DNA from 3 places in the Streptomyces sp. NPDC058231 genome. Region 1 is predicted to be linked to each of the others. Evidence: riboswitches for the same ligand, from Rfam matches in the RefSeq annotation. Region 1 holds a riboswitch; each other region holds the start of a gene.
What was found. Region 1 has a riboswitch for thiamine pyrophosphate ahead of ACFVXE_RS30835 (thiamine ABC transporter substrate binding subunit). Riboswitches for the same ligand answer to the same signal wherever they lie in the genome.
Positions count from the first base shown of each region.

Region 2: it holds a riboswitch for thiamine pyrophosphate, as region 1 does, so the genes downstream of both, thiC (phosphomethylpyrimidine synthase ThiC) here and ACFVXE_RS30835 (thiamine ABC transporter substrate binding subunit) in region 1, are expected to answer to the same signal.
Region 3: it holds a riboswitch for thiamine pyrophosphate, as region 1 does, so the genes downstream of both, ACFVXE_RS20360 (purine-cytosine permease family protein) here and ACFVXE_RS30835 (thiamine ABC transporter substrate binding subunit) in region 1, are expected to answer to the same signal.

Region 1 is NZ_JBHVWN010000065.1:22,636-27,775, forward strand. It holds gene ACFVXE_RS30825 (ABC transporter ATP-binding protein) at 1-535, opposite strand, end outside; gene ACFVXE_RS30830 (ABC transporter permease) at 558-2,171, opposite strand; gene ACFVXE_RS30835 (thiamine ABC transporter substrate binding subunit) at 2,282-3,394, opposite strand; TPP riboswitch at 3,465-3,579, opposite strand; gene rlmN (23S rRNA (adenine(2503)-C(2))-methyltransferase RlmN) at 3,623-4,729, opposite strand.
Region 2 is NZ_JBHVWN010000005.1:187,623-192,762, reverse strand. It holds gene ACFVXE_RS05775 (helix-turn-helix domain-containing protein) at 1-310, shown strand, start outside; gene ACFVXE_RS05770 (SsgA family sporulation/cell division regulator) at 412-849, shown strand; gene ACFVXE_RS05765 (YibE/F family protein) at 930-2,270, opposite strand; TPP riboswitch at 2,343-2,476, shown strand; gene thiC (phosphomethylpyrimidine synthase ThiC) at 2,469-4,259, shown strand; gene ACFVXE_RS05755 (hypothetical protein) at 4,483-4,884, opposite strand; gene ACFVXE_RS05750 (hypothetical protein) at 4,988-5,140, opposite strand, start outside.
Region 3 is NZ_JBHVWN010000029.1:29,693-34,832, forward strand. It holds gene ACFVXE_RS20345 (FadR/GntR family transcriptional regulator) at 75-800, opposite strand; gene ACFVXE_RS20350 (class I SAM-dependent methyltransferase) at 1,035-1,775, opposite strand; gene ACFVXE_RS20355 (crotonase/enoyl-CoA hydratase family protein) at 1,914-2,696, opposite strand; TPP riboswitch at 2,923-3,016, shown strand; gene ACFVXE_RS20360 (purine-cytosine permease family protein) at 3,008-4,414, shown strand; gene thiM (hydroxyethylthiazole kinase) at 4,491-5,140, shown strand, end outside.

The sequences.
Region 1 (5,140 bases):
CGAACAGCGCGCGCAGTTCGACGACGAGGCGCTCGCGCAGGCTGCGGTCGAGCTGACCGAGGGGTTCGTCCAGCATGAGCAGCTTCGGACGCGGGGCGAGCGCCCGGGCGAGGGCCACGCGCTGCTGTTCGCCGCCGGAGAGCGCGGCGACGGCGCGCCGTTCGGCGCCCGGCAGACCCACCAGTTCGAGGAGCTCGGCGACTCTGCGGTCCTGGTCGCCGCGGGACGCACCACGCATGCGCAGCCCGAAGGCCACGTTGGCGCCGACGTCGCGGTGCGGGAACAGCTGATGGTCCTGGAACATCAGGCCGAGCCCGCGCCGGTGCACCGGTACGCCGGTCTGGTCGGCGCCGTCGAGGAGCACCCGGCCGCCGTCCGGCGGGTGCAGTCCGGCCACCACACGCAACAGTGTCGACTTGCCGCTGCCGCTCGGCCCCAGCACGCAGACGGTCTCGTGGTCCGCGACCTCCAGGTCCACCGCGTCGAGCGCCGTGCGCTCCCCGAAACGGACCGTGGCGGATTCCAGTGTCAGCATCTCCAGAACACCCCGAGCATCGTCAGAACTCCCCGGACCTGTCCGGGCGGATACGTTCGAGCGCCAGCAGCGACACTGCGCAGACCAGCATCAGAATCGTGCTGAGGGCCATCGCCTGGCCGTAGTTGAGCTCCCCGGACCGGCCCAGCAGCCGGGCGACGGCGACCGGGAGCGTCGGGTTGTCGGGCCGTGCGATGAAGACCGTCGCCCCGAACTCGCCGAGCGACACGGCGAAGGCGAAGCCCGCCGCCACCAGCAGCGCCCGCCGTACCAGCGGCAGATCGACCTCGCGCCAGGCCCGCAGCGGTGACGCCCCGAGCACCGACGCCGCCTCCCGGAGCCGCACGTCCACAGCCCGCAGTATTGGCAGCATGGTCCGTACGACGAAGGGGACGCCGACCAGCGCCTGGGCGAGCGGCACCAGGATCCACGAGGTCCGCAGATCCAGTGGCGGCCTGTCCAGCGTGATCAGGAATCCGAAGCCGACCGTGACCGCGGACACCCCGAGCGGCAGCATCAGCAGCGCGTCGAACCCGCGGACGAGCCGCCCGGCGCGCCTGGTCAGTGCCGCCGCCGCGAGTCCGCCGACGATCAGCGCGATCGCGGTCGCGGCCAGCGCGTACTGCAGCGAGTTCCAAACCGCTGCGAGCGGTGCGACGAGGAAGGTGCCACCGCTCGCCTCGGCGGACCGCAGTGCACGGTAGTAACCGAGCCCGTGACCACCGGGCACGTCCAGGGAGCGCTCGACGAGGACACCGAGCGGCAGCAGGATGAGCACCAGCACCGTGAGCAGCACCCCGCCGAGCAGCGCCCACTGCCCGGCGCCGCGCGGCCTGCGGGCGGTCTGCGCCGGGTCGACCAGCTTCAGCGTCGCCTCCCGGCGCCGCACCGTCCACGCGTGGACGGCCAGAATCGCGCCGACCGCGGCGAACTGCACCATCGTCAGCACAGCGGCCGTCGGCAGGTCGAGCAGCTGGGCGGTCTGCCGGTAGATCTCCACCTCCAGCGTGGAGTACGCGGGACCGCCGAGGATCTGTACGACGCCGAAGGAGGTGAACGTGAAGAGGAAGACCATCAGCGCGGCGGCGGCCACGGCGGGCGCGAGGGCCGGCAGGGTGACCCGCCGCCATGCCGCGAACCGCCCGGCGCCCAGCACCCGGGCCGCCTCCTCCTGCCGCGGGTCCAGCTGCGACCACAGCCCGCCGACGGTCCGTACGACCACCGCGTAGTTGAAGAAGACGTGGGCGAGCAGGATGGCCCAGACCGTGGCGTCGAGCCGGACGCCGGCCAGTTCGTCGAGGAAGCCGCCGCGCCCCAGCAACGCCAGGAAGGCCGTCCCGACGACGACGGTCGGCAGGACGAAGGGCACGGTGACGACCGCCCGCAGCAACTGTTTGCCGGGGAAGTCGAATCGGGCGAAGACATGGGCTCCCGGCAGCGCGATCAGCAGGGTCAGCGCCGTCGACGCGAGCGCCTGCCAAGTGGTGAACCAGAGCACGTCGAGGATGTCCGGCCGGGCCAGCACCTCGCCGATCCGGCCAAACTGCCAGACACTGTCGGCCTTCAGGCCACGGCCGACGATCGCGACGACCGGGTAGGCGAAGAACAGCGCGAAGAACGCGACGGGCACGGCCATCAGACCGAGCCGCACCGCGTTCCCGCGCCACGCCCCCACGGCGGCCGCACGTCCGGAACGGGCGCGGGGGCGGCTCCCGCCCGGACCCGGTCCGGGGACGGGAGCCTTCGCTACTTCACTACGAGCGAGGACCACGACTGGACCCACTGCTCACGGTTCTTGGCGATCGTCTCCGGGGCCACGGTCGCCGGGCTGCCGACGGTCGCGCCGAACTCCGTGAAGAGTTCGGGCAGTTTCGCGTCCTTGGCGACGGGGTTCACGAACATGTTGAGCGGCATGTCCTCCTGGAACTTCTTGCTGATCAGGAAGTCCAGCAGCGCCTTGCCACCCGCCTCGTTCCTCGCGCCGTTCAGCAGGCCCGCGAACTCGATCTGCCGGAAGCAGGTCCCGGTCGCGACCGCGGTCGGCGCCTTCGCGGGCTGCGGCTTCGCGTACAGCACCTCGGCCGGCGGACTGGAGGCGTACGACACGACGAGCGGTCGGTCGGCCTTGGCCTTCCTGCCGCCCGCGGAACCGGAGAACTCCTCGTCGTACGCCTGCTCCCAGCCGTCGACGACCTTGACCCCGTTGGCCTTCAGCTTCTTCCAGTAGTCCTGGTAGCCGTCCTCGCCGTAGGCGGCGACGGTGCCGAGGAGGAAGCCGAGACCGGGTGACGAGGTCGCGGCGTTCTCCGTGACGAGGAGGTTCCTGTACGCGGGCTTCGCCAGGTCGTCGAAGCTCTTCGGCGGAGCGAGCTTCCGGTCGGCGAAGTACTTCTTGTCGTAGTTGACGCAGATGTCGCCGGTGTCGACCGGGGTCACCCGGTGCCTGTCCGCGTCCAGTTGGGCATCGGCCGCGACCCGGCCGATGCCCTTCGCCTCGTACGGGGTGAACAGATCGTTGTCGAGGGCGCGGGAGAGCAGCGTGTTGTCGACGCCGAAGAACACGTCGCCGCGCGGGGAACCCTTGGTCAGGATCTCCTGGTTGAGGGCGGCGCCCGCGTCTCCGCTCTTCAGCACCTTGACCGTGTAGCCGGTCTCCTTCGTGAACTCCTTCAGCACGCCCTTGGAGGCGCTGAAGGAGTCGTGACTGACCAGAGTCACGGTCTTGGAGCCGGAGCCCTTACTGCCGCCGGCCCCGGAATCCGCGTCGCCGGAACCGCCGCAGCCGGCGAGCGCGGTGACGCCGAGGGCGGCGGCGACGGCCGTCGCCGCGAGCCGACTGGTCCTACGGGTGGTACTCATTGTGAATTCCTCCTGGGTTTGACCAGGAAGAGACGCGGCCCCGCCCGCAGCGCGGGCAGGGCGCAACAGCATGAGTTGATGACCGAACTTCCTACCCGGAATGACCCGGGCGAGGTTCAGAGGGTCTGCGGCCACCCTGTTCGGTGCCGCACTCTCAGCGCTGTGGCGCTCCCCTGTCGGAAAATATGAAGTTGAATGCGCGCCCAGATTACACGGGCCCTTCCGGGCTCAGCGCTCGGACGCCGCCAGCTGACCGCAGGCCCCGTCGATCTCCTGACCGCGGGTGTCCCGAACGGTCACGGGCACCCCGTGAGCGGCGATCGCCTCGACGAACGCCTTCTCGTCCTCGGGCCGGGACGCGGTCCACTTCGAACCCGGCGTCGGGTTCAGCGGGATCAGATTGACATGGACCCGCCTGCCCTTGAGGAGCCGGCCGAGCAGGTCACCGCGCCACGCCTGGTCGTTGATGTCGCGGATCAGCGCGTACTCGATGGAGATCCGGCGGCCGGACTTCTCCGCGTACTCCCACGCGGCGTCCAGTACCTCACGCACCTTCCAGCGCGTGTTCACCGGCACGAGCGTGTCCCGCAGCTCGTCGTCCGGCGCGTGCAGCGACACGGCGAGACGGCACTTGAAGCCCTCGTCGGCGAAGCGCAGCATGGCCGGCACCAGACCCACGGTGGAGACGGTGATCCCGCGCTGCGAGAGACCGAGACCGTCCGGCTCCGGGTCGGTCAGCCGACGGATCGCGCCGACCACCCGCTTGTAGTTGGCGAGCGGCTCACCCATGCCCATGAAGACGATGTTGGAGAGCCGCGCGGGCCCGCCCGGCACCTCTCCGTCCCGCAGCGCCCGCATGCCGTCCACGATCTGGTGGACGATCTCCGCGGTCGACAGGTTGCGGTCCAGCCCGGCCTGCCCCGTCGCACAGAACGGGCAGTTCATCCCGCAACCGGCCTGCGACGAGATGCACATCGTCACCCGCTCCGGGTAGCGCATCAGGACGGACTCGACGAGCGTCCCGTCATGCAGCTTCCACAGCGTCTTGCGGGTGGTGTCGTCGTCGCAGCTGATGTGGCGGACGACGGACATCAGATCGGGGAACATCGCCTCGGCGAGCTTGTCCCGCGAACCGGCCGGAATGTTGGTCCACTCGGCCGGGTCGTGCGCGTACCGCGCGAAGTAGTGCTGCGACAGCTGCTGCGCGCGGAACGGCTTCTCGCCGATCGCGGCGACAGCCTCCTTGCGCTCGGCGGGCGTGAGGTCGGCGAGGTGCCTCGGCGGCTTCTTGGCTCCGCGGGGCGCGATGAAAGTGAGTTCTCCGGGCTTAGGCATGGCTGTACCAGTGTCGCAGATCGAATCCTGTGGCCTGCCATCCAAGACATGAGGCAGTCGTCACTGGCCGCCCCGGGCCGCCTGTGGGCCGTCCTCCGACGGCCCGGCCGCACCGGGTTTCGACCATTGCTGGATCACGACAACGGCCGGCTCGCCGGGGCCGCGGCGAGCTCGCCGCGAAGGCTTTCGCCCACCCGCCCGGGTGGATCTGTCTGGTGGCGTCGGACTCGTCGTACCGGCTACCTGGAGCAGGTGATCGGCGACCCGATGGGTGTCGCACGACACCAGGTGCCGTCCGCGCACCGGCTCTTCCGGTGGGATTGGGCTCACCCGGACCCTGTCGGCCGCGGACGGGGCCGAGGACGGCACCGCCGCGGAGCCCCGCCGTCGTTCCTCCGGGCCGCGGTCGTA
Region 2 (5,140 bases), on a different contig from region 1:
CGACAAGGCCCGCCAGGACCATCTCGACCGTCACCCCGTGCAGCCGCTGACCCGCTATTCGGTCCGGGACCGAGCGGCGCTCCTCGCTCGCCTGAGGGCATCGGAGCACGTGCAACCCGTCGTCGAGCGACAGGAGTACGCCCTCGGGACGGTCTGCGCAGCCATCCCGATCGCGGCCGGGTTCACTGCAGCCGCCGTGGCGATTTCTGTACCCCTCGACCAGGAAGACCGGTTGCTCCCCGCAATCGAACGACTACGCATCGAAGTGTCGAGCCTCTTGCGTTCGTTCGTGTTCTCTATCAGTATCTGAAAAATCACTCCTTGTGATCTGCTATCGCGTGCACCACGATGGCGTCAATAGGGCCATGGGGGATCATTCCTGGCCAGATTCATCTACTGCGGGGTTGAACGATGCGCGAGTCGGTTCAAGCTGAGGTCATGATGAGCTTCCTCGTCTCCGAGGAACTCTCATTCCGTATCCCGGTGGAGCTCCGGTACGAGGTGTGCGATCCGTACGCGATCCGGATGACCTTCCACCTGCCCGGCGACGCCCCCGTCACCTGGGCTTTCGGCCGTGAGCTGCTGCTGGACGGGCTCAACAGCCCCAGTGGCGACGGCGATGTGCACATCAGCCCCACCGAGCCCGAGGGGCTCTCCGACGTACACATCCGCCTTCAGGTCGGCCCGGACCGCGCGCTCTTCAGGGCCGGCACCGCGCCGCTCGTGGCGTTCCTCGACCGGACGGACAAGCTCGTACCGCTCGGACAGGAGTGCACGCTGAGTGACTTCGAGGGCAGTCTGGAAGACGCTCTGGGCCGCATTCTGGCCAAGGAACAGAACGCCGGTTGAAGGAGACCGCGCCGACGCCCCGCCGGCCGGTCGAACGCAGCCTCTGCCGAACGGGTGATATGTGCTCCACGTCGAGACGCTCAACGCCTCGCCCTGCGACGCCGGCCCCTTCCGCCCCGTACAGGTCCTGAAGCCACGGCTTCCGCGCCGGGATCTGTGCGGTCCGCGGAGACCACCAGCGCCGCGAGCACCGTCGTCACCGGCACCGAGGCGACCAGGCCGATCGAGCCGATCAGCGTCCGGACGATCTCCTCCGCCACCAGCTCGCTGTTGGCCACCGCCCCCACGCTGCTCTGCGCGATCGAGAACAGCAGCAACAGGGGAAGCGCGGCACCGGCATAGGCGAGCACCAGCGTATTGACCACGGAGGCGATGTGGTCGCGGCCGATCCTGATCCCCGCGCGGTACAGCTTCCGCACACCCATCGACGGATCCGCCTGGTGCAGCTCCCAGACCGCCGACGTCTGGGTGACCGTCACATCGTCGAGCACACCCAGCGAACCGATGATGACGCCGGCCAGCAGCAGACCGCTCATGTCGATGTGCGGGTACAGCCCGTGGATCAGACCGGTGCTGTCATCGGTGTTCCCGGACAGGCTCGCCCAGCCGATGAAGAGCGAACCGAGCAGTCCGATCAGCAGCAGTGAGATCAGCGTGCCGATGACCGCGACCGAGGTGCGGGCGGTCACTCCGTGGCACATGTAGAGCGCGATGAGCATGATCGCGCCGGCCCCGACGACCGCCACCAGCAGCGGATTCGACCCCTGGAGCACGGCCGGGAGGATGAACAGGGTCAGTACGGCGAAGGAGACGGCGAGGGCGACCAGCGCCATCACCCCGCGCAGCCTGCCGACCACGACCACCGCGAGCGCGAAGATACCGGCCAGCAGCACCATCGGGAACTTGCGGTCCACATCCGTCACGGAGTACTGCAGGTCGTGCGGTGCGTCGGGGGCGTACGCCACGACCACGCCCTGCCCCTCACGCAACTGACGCGGGGCGCCGGGCTGGACGATCTCGACGAACTTCCGTCCCTCGTCGGGTCCGGTCGTCACACGGACCGAGGCCTTCTTGCACAGCCCCGGTTCCCGGCCGGTGGCCGATCCCCCCGAGGACGCCGCGGTGTCACCGGTCACGGGTGCCTGCGAGGCGTTCACGTCCTCGCATCCGACCGTCTCGACACTCACCACCTTGCCCTGCTGGGTCTGCCGGTCGAAGCCGACACCGGTGCGCTCGTGCGCGGGCGCACCGCCCGGCCAGAGCACCACCAGACCGACAACGACCGCGGCGGCGAACGGGATCAGTACGGCCGCGATGACCTTGCGCAAATGCTGGGAGACCGGCGCTGCAGGACCGTGGCCGTGCGAGTGGCTGTGGTGCTGGTGTTCCTGCGTTCCGGGGTCACTCTGGAGGGACGTCACAGGGGGGATCATCGCAAGAAGGGAAGAGGCCCTCTGTTCAGTACGCCGCTCCGGGCGTTAGCGTGGTCGCACCTTTGCACACGCGGGAGCTCGGAGCACCGGGCTGAGAGGGCGCTGACATCCGTACATCCGTACGGGGAAGGCTGCGCCGACCGCTGAACCTGTTACCGGGTAATGCCGGCGTAGGGAGTAGGTCTCATGACCACATCGGATGCACGCACGCCTGCCTCGAACCGGGGCGACGAGGCCGGGAAGTCCATCGGCTGGCACAAGGGATACGTCCAGGGCTCGCGCCCGGACCTCCGGGTGCCGGTCCGGCAGGTGCACCTCACCAACGGCAAGGACGTGACGCTGTACGACACGTCGGGTCCGTACACCGATCCCACCACCGATACCGACGTGCGCCGCGGCCTCGCGCCGTTGCGGGAGAACTGGATCACCGCCCGCGGTGACACCGAGGAGTACGCGGGCCGCCCGGTCCGCCCCGAGGACGACGGGCTCAAGCACACCTCGCCCCGTGGCGGACTGCGCAACCTCGACGCGGTCTTCCCCGGGTGCCCGCGCCAGCCGCGCCGCAGCCGCGACGGCCGGCCGGTCACCCAGCTCGCGTACGCCCGCCGGGGCGAGATCACTCCGGAGATGGAGTACGTGGCGATCCGGGAGAACGTCGGACCCGAAATCGTGCGCGACGAGATCGCCGCCGGCCGGGCGGTCCTGCCGGCCAACGTCAACCACCCGGAGATCGAGCCGATGATCATCGGCAAGCGATTCCTGGTCAAGGTCAACGCCAACATCGGGAACTCGGCAGTCACCTCCTCCATCGAGGAGGAGGTCGAGAAAATGACCTGGGCGACCCGCTGGGGTGCCGACACGGTCATGGATCTCTCCACCGGCCGCAACATCCACACCACCCGTGAGTGGGTGCTGCGCAACTCCCCGGTCCCGATCGGGACCGTGCCGCTCTACCAGGCCCTCGAAAAGGTCGACGGCAGGGCGGAGGAGCTGACCTGGGAGATCTACAAGGACACCGTCATCGAACAGGCCGAGCAGGGCGTCGACTACATGACGGTGCACGCCGGCGTACGGCTGCCGTATGTCCCGCTGACCGCCCGCCGCAAGACCGGCATCGTCTCCCGCGGCGGATCGATCATGGCGGCCTGGTGTCTCGCGCACCACAAGGAGTCGTTCCTGTACGAGAACTTCGAGGAGCTCTGCGAGATCCTCGCGGCGTACGACGTGACGTACTCGCTGGGCGACGGGCTGCGTCCCGGCTCCATCGCCGACGCCAACGACGAGGCACAGTTCGCAGAACTGCGTACGCTCGGCGAACTCAACTCGGTGGCCAAGCGGTTCGGCGTCCAGACGATGATCGAGGGCCCGGGCCATGTCCCGATGCACAAGATCAAGGAGAACATCGACCTCCAGCAGGAGATCTGCGAGGAGGCGCCCTTCTACACGCTCGGCCCGCTGACCACCGATGTCGCCCCGGCGTACGACCACATCACCTCGGGCATCGGCGCCGCGATGATCGCCTGGTGGGGTACGGCGATGCTCTGTTACGTCACGCCCAAGGAGCACCTGGGCCTGCCCGACCGGGACGACGTGAAGACGGGCGTCATCACGTACAAGATCGCCGCCCACGCGGCGGACCTCGCCAAGGGGCATCCGGGGGCGCAGGACTGGGACGACGCGCTGTCGGACGCGCGGTTCGAGTTCCGCTGGGAGGACCAGTTCAACCTGGCGCTCGACCCGGACACGGCACGGGAGTTCCACGACGAGACGCTGCCCGCCGAGCCCGCGAAGACGGCGCACTTCTGCTCCATGTGCGGCCCGAAGTTCTGCTCGATGAAGATCAGCAGAAGCATCACGGAGCAGTTCGGCGGTGACGAGCCGACCGCGTCGGGCGAGGAGATCGCCGAGGGCATGCTCCAGAAGTCCAAGGAGTTCGCGGCCGCCGGGAACCGGGTCTACCTGCCGCTGGCGGACTGATTCGGCACCCCACAGGAGGGCCCGCGACCTCATGGGGGAGTCGCGGGCCCTTCGCTCCGACCGGACGGCTCGTACCCGGTACGAGGCTCCGCCCGGCCGACCGATGGATGCGGTATCTCGACTACATCTCGGCGGATTGCGCGCGGTCAGCGCCGGCCGCAAGGTGAGCGGTGGCGGGCGCGTACCGGGCCCCGCCACCGCCGGGCGCGTACCGGTGCGACTGCTACTGACCGCTCATGGTGGAAGCGAGATCGAAGCCGGATTGGGCGCCGGTGGCGCCGTCCGAATAGTCGCCGCAGACGTCCACGGCGCTGAACGTGGCGTCCCCGGCCACCACCAGACGTCCGCCGTCTTCGTCCTGCCACGTTCCCACCAGTTCGGTCTTCGCCAGCCGCAGGGGCTCGCCGTCGGGCACCGGCGGTGCGGTCAACCAGCGGCCGAGAATCAGTAGGGCGAGGAGTACCGCGGGCACGATGACGACGACTGCCGCTCCGATCGCCAGCCCGACGACGGTGAGGAAGAGGTTCGACCGCCGCCGCTTCGGCGGGGCGGGGCGAGGCGGCCACGAGGGCTCGTGGGCCCAGAGCCGCTGTGGCGGTCTCCGGGATTCCTCGGTCTCAGCCATGCGCACCCCCGCTCCGGGCCTGGCCACCGACGGCCGGCACGGTCATCATGCAGCTGCCGGACATCGCCGTTCACGGCAGGGTTCCGCCGGGCGGAGCGGCCGGTCATTCCGGGGTGTGTTCCGGGCCGCCGAAGTCCGGGCTGGTGAAGTCCGGGCTCGTGAACGACGGCCGGGGGCCTGCGGCCGGACCTTCGTCCGGGCCCGAGAAGTCCGGGCTGCTGTATCCGATCTTCGGGATGCGGTTGGCCGAGGGGTG
Region 3 (5,140 bases), on a different contig from region 1:
GGTTTTGTGCTCTGGGGGGGGGGGGCCGCCTGGGGGGGCGCGGCCCGTCCCCCCCGATCCCACCGCCGTGCGGGCTACTCGCCCTCTGCCACGAGGGTGCCGTGCAGGCTGCGGATGTGCTGTTCGACCAGGTCGGCCGCGTCCGGTCCCCGGCCCGCGCGCACCAGGCGCAGCAGTTCGGCATGGTCCGCGCCCAGTCCGGCCGCGGTGGCCGGCCAGTCCTCGACCTCCTCCAGCGCCCGCAGGATCAGCGGACGCACCGACTCGCGCACGGCCGAGGTGAGGGTGGAGTTCAGTTCGTTGCCGGAGCTGCGGGCGATCTGGACATGGAACCGGGTGTCCAGCTCGTTGAACTCGGCCACGCCGACACCCGGCTCCGCCATCCGCGCGAGCAGCTCGTCGGCCTCGTCCAGGTCCGCCTCGGAGGCATGCGTGGCCGCCGCCTCGAAGCTGGACCTCTCCAGCACGACGCGCGCTTCGAGGACGTCCTCCAGGCTGTAGCTGCCGAGGGCGAAGTGCAGCCGCAGCAGCCGGCCCAGGGCCCCGTCGGGGTTGCGCACGATCCGCGCCCCGGCATCGGGGCCGCGCCCGGGCTGGGCGACGAGCACCCCGATCGTCTCCAGCACCCTCAGCGCCTCGCGCAGCGCGGACCTGCTGACCCCGAGCACCGGTGCCAGTTCGCGCTCCGGCGGCAGCCGGTCGCCGGCCTTGAGCTCGCCGGCGAACACCCGCTCCTCGATGCTCTGGAGCACCAGCTCGTGCGTACGGGACTGCCGTACGGGTTGCCACTCGACGGGCATCCGTCACCACCTGCCTCGTCCGGAACCTTCCGACGAAGGTCATCCCTGGCGTCCGATTGTTCAACTATGTCACACAAGGCATGTGGTCGGACCAAAGACGAGAGAGGGCTCCCAGCGGCCCCTGATCACACCGGAAACTGGCCGCGCCCGCACCTGAGCCCACTGCGTCCGCTGCGGGAACCACGCCCTCGACGGAGCGGGGCGGCGCGCCGGCGCACACCGGGCCCGCGCCGGTCAGGCGAGGACGAGCAGGTCCATCCAACTGGTCGCGGGCTGGTCCGGATCCTCCGCCACCGCCTCGCGCAGCCGTGCCATGCCGCGCCGGAACTCGTCGTCGGTGATGCCGCGCAGTTTGGCGTCCGAGTCCCGGCGGATCCGGTCGGCGAACTGTGCCAGGTTCGCGGCGCTCTGCTGCGGTACTGAGCGCAGCGCCACGTACGGGAATCCGGCTGCGGCGAACGCGGTGCGGATCTGCTCGACGGTCGGATACGTGTCGACGATCCGGGCGGTCTCGGGGAAGAACCGCACACGCAGGTCGCGCTCGCAGCGACCGGGGAACGAATTACGGATCAGAACCGGGGCGCCCGGCTTCAGCGCCCTGCGCAACTCGCGTGCGGCGGTGGCCGGATCGGAGACATGGTGGATGACCGATCCGAGCCAGGCCGCGTCCGCGCAGCCGTCCGGCACGGGCAGCGCCTCGGCACGTCCGGGGAGGACCTCGATGTCCGGGGTGTCGGGGATCAGGGCGCGCATGGCGTCCGACGGCTCGACGGCCAGCACGCGGACACCGAACCAGTCGCTGAACGCGGAGGCGAACGCCCCGGTGCCGGCTCCGACGTCCAGGACCGTACGTCCGGGGGCCAGGTCCACCGCGGAGGCGATGGCGTCGCGCCAGTCCGCGAGACCGGCGCGAGGAATCTCGCGCGCCTCGCGGTACTCCTCGGCGAAGGCACGACCCTCGGCGGTCCCCGTCATGTCGCCCCTGCCTCACGGCTGTCGATGCGCCGGACAACGGCGAGCCGTCGTCCGGTCCCGGCCCCGGATGCTAACGAGCCGCTCTTCGAATTATCTAGACCAAAGCTCTCGTGGGACACGTTCCGGCATCCGGCCGGTTCAGTCGGCGAAGGTCCCGTGGCGGCCCGCACCGCCGCCGAACCGGTCGGCACCCGCCTGGGTCTCCCCGGCGGTGAGCGGGACCAGGCCGTGCCGGTACTCGGCGGCCAGGGCATCCGGTTCGCTCAGACCGTGCTGTTCACGCACGGAGAGCCGGTCGTGGCGCAGGCAGAGCTGCGGGAACGCGGCGATCTCCGCGGCGAGCCGTTCCGCCGCCCGGCGGGCTTCTCCGGACGGCACCAGCCGGTTGGCGAGCCCGATGTCGTACGCCTCGGCGGCCGCGACCGGACGGCCGGTGAGAATCATGTCCATGGCGCGGCTCTCACCGATCAGCCGCGGCAGACGCACCGTTCCTCCGTCCACCAGCGGAACACCCCAGCGGCGGCAGAAGACCCCGAAGACCGCGTCCTCCTCCACGACCCGCAGATCGCACCAGACGGCGAGTTCCAGGCCGCCGGCCACCGCGTGTCCGGAGACCGCGGCGATGACGGGTTTGCTCAGCCGCATCCGGGTGGGCCCCATCGGCCCGTCCCCGTCGGCGAGGACCTTGTTGCCGCGCTCCGTACCGATGCCCTTGAGATCGGCCCCGGCGCAGAATGTGCCGCCCTCGCCCCAGAGAACGGCGACGGATGCCTCCGGATCGGCATCGAACCGGCGGAAGGCGTCGGCCAGTTGGGCCGCGGTCGGTCCGTCGACTGCGTTGCGGACCTCGGGGCGGCTGAGGACCACCGTGAAGACGGGGCCGTCCCTCTCGATCCGCACCGCCGGAGCTTGCTCGGTCACCGGTTCTCCCGTAAAGCGGTCTCGCAGGGCCGCCCGGCGGAGGATTCCGACGACCGGAGTACCGGATGGTACCGACGGAGTGCGCGGTCGTGGCCGCCTTCCCGCCAACCGGGCGGGATGCCCGGGCGGAGGCACACGGTGCGTCCGCACCATGGACGGCACGTCGAGCCGTCGCCGCACACTCTTCCGTACCGGCGTCGAAAAGGATCGGGTTAGTCTGTCCGTACTACCGGACACGGGGTGCCCCGCCGAGGGCTGAGATCACACCCGTCGAACCTGAACCAGTTCGTACTGGCGGAGGGATGTCTTTCATGCCTGTGACGCATGTTTCCGGCGGTCTGCCCACCGACACCGGGCAGACCGTCTTCGACGGCAGGATGCCGGCGGCCCCCGGCGACCTGAGCGTCGAGACGCACGGCATCGAACCGGTCCCCGAGAGCAACCGTTACGGCGGTCCCGGGCGCCTGTTCACCGTATGGTTCGCCCCCAATCTGACGATGACGGGCGTGTTCACCGGCACCGTCGGCATCGCGCTCGGCCTGGACTTCGCCACGGCGCTCGCCGCCGTCGTGCTGGGCACCGTGATCGGTGCGGTGCCCACGGCCTATCTGGGCACCTGGGGCAGCCGGACCGGCGCCGGGCAGCTGCCGCTGGCGCGCCTCGCGTTCGGCCGCGCCGTGACCGTACCCGGCATCCTGCAGTGGCTTTCCTCGGTCGCCTGGGACGCGCTGATCGGACTGTTCGGCGGGGACGCGCTCGCGCGGCTGTGCGGCTGGCCGTTCTGGCTCGGCGTCCTGGTCATGATGCTGGCCCAGGGCGCCCTCGGTGTGCTGGGCTACGAAGCCATCCACCGGCTCCAGATCGTGATGACCTTTGTGCTCGCCGCAGCGTTCGCGCTGATCGCGTGGCGGCTGCTCGACGGGGTCCACCCGGTCGGCGCGGGTACCGCGCACGGTGCCGATCAGGCCGGCGCTTCCGTCCTCACCAGCACCATCGCGCTGAGTCTGACCCTGTCCTGGGCCCCATACGCCAGCGACTTCAGCCGCTACCTGCCGCGCACCACCTCGCGCCCCCGCATGTTCTGGTACACGATGCTCGGCCTGGTGATGTCGTTCGTGGCCGTCCAGGCGCTCGGGCTGCTGGGCGCTTCCGTGCTCACCGACCAGACCGCCGCGGGTGTGGACAAGCTGCTGGGCGGCGGTGTGCTCAGCGCGTTCGGGCTGCTCGCCGTGGCACTGGCGGCCCTCTGCAGCAACGCCATGAACGACTACAGCGGGTCCCTGGCCCTGCAGACCGTCGGGGTGCGCATTCCGCGGCCCGTGGCCGCCGCGCTCGCCGCGGCACTCGGCTTCCCGCTGGTGCTGTGGATGCATGCCGCGGACACCACGGCCCGCTTCCAGAACGTGCTGCTCTTCGTCGGCTACTGGATTCCCGGGTTCGTGGCGATCGTCATCGTCGACTGGCTCGCCCGGTCCCGGGCGCGGGGCGGCGCCGCGATCGACCTCGCGGCCGAAACCGGCCGTCCCCAGTCCGGATGGATCGCGCTGCCGGCATTCGTCATCGCCTTCGCCGCGGCCGTACCGTTCATGGACACCAGCCTGTACGTGGGTCCGGTGGCGTCCGCCCTGCACGGCGCCGACCTCTCCTACTACGTGGCATTCCTCGTGGCGCTCGCCGTCTACGCGCCGCTGCGGCTGCGCCGCCGCCCACAGCCCTGATCCGGCTCGCAACCGGCGGAGGACCCCGGCGTCCCCGCCACCGGAACGACACCCCCTCCCCACGGAGCGACATCCCATGCCCTCGACATCCGCCGATCTCGCCGCCTTCGTCCCGCAGGCTCTCGCCCGCGTGCGGGCGGACGCCCCGTTGGTCCAGTGCCTGACCAACTCGGTGGTCACGGGGTTCACCGCCAATGTCCTGCTCGCGCTGGGCGCCTCACCGGCCATGGTCGACATCCCGGACGAGGCCGGTCCGTTCGCCCGGATCGCCTCCGGTGTCCTGGTCAACCTCGGCACCCCGCACGCCGAGCAGCGCTCCGCCATGACCGAGGCCGCGCGGGCAGCGGCCTCGGCCGGTACGCCGTGGGTCCTCGACCCGGTGGCGGTGGGCGCGCTTCCGGTCCGTACCGCGCTGGCACGGGAACTCCTGGGCCTGCGACCGGCGGTGATCCGGGGGAACGCGTCCGAGATCATCGCGCTCGCGGGCGCGGGCGGCGGCGGCCGTGGCGTGGACTCATCCGACGACGTCGCGGCCGCCGAGGAATCGGCGCGCGAGCTGGCCGGCAGGACCGGCTGTGTCGTCGCCGTCTCCGGCCCGGTGGACGTCGTCACCGACGGGGAGCGGTCCGCCAGGATCGCCAACGGGCATGCCCTGTTGACGCGGGTGACGGGAGGCGGCTGCGCACTGGGGGCGGTGATGGCGGCGTTCGCAGCGGTCGACGAGGA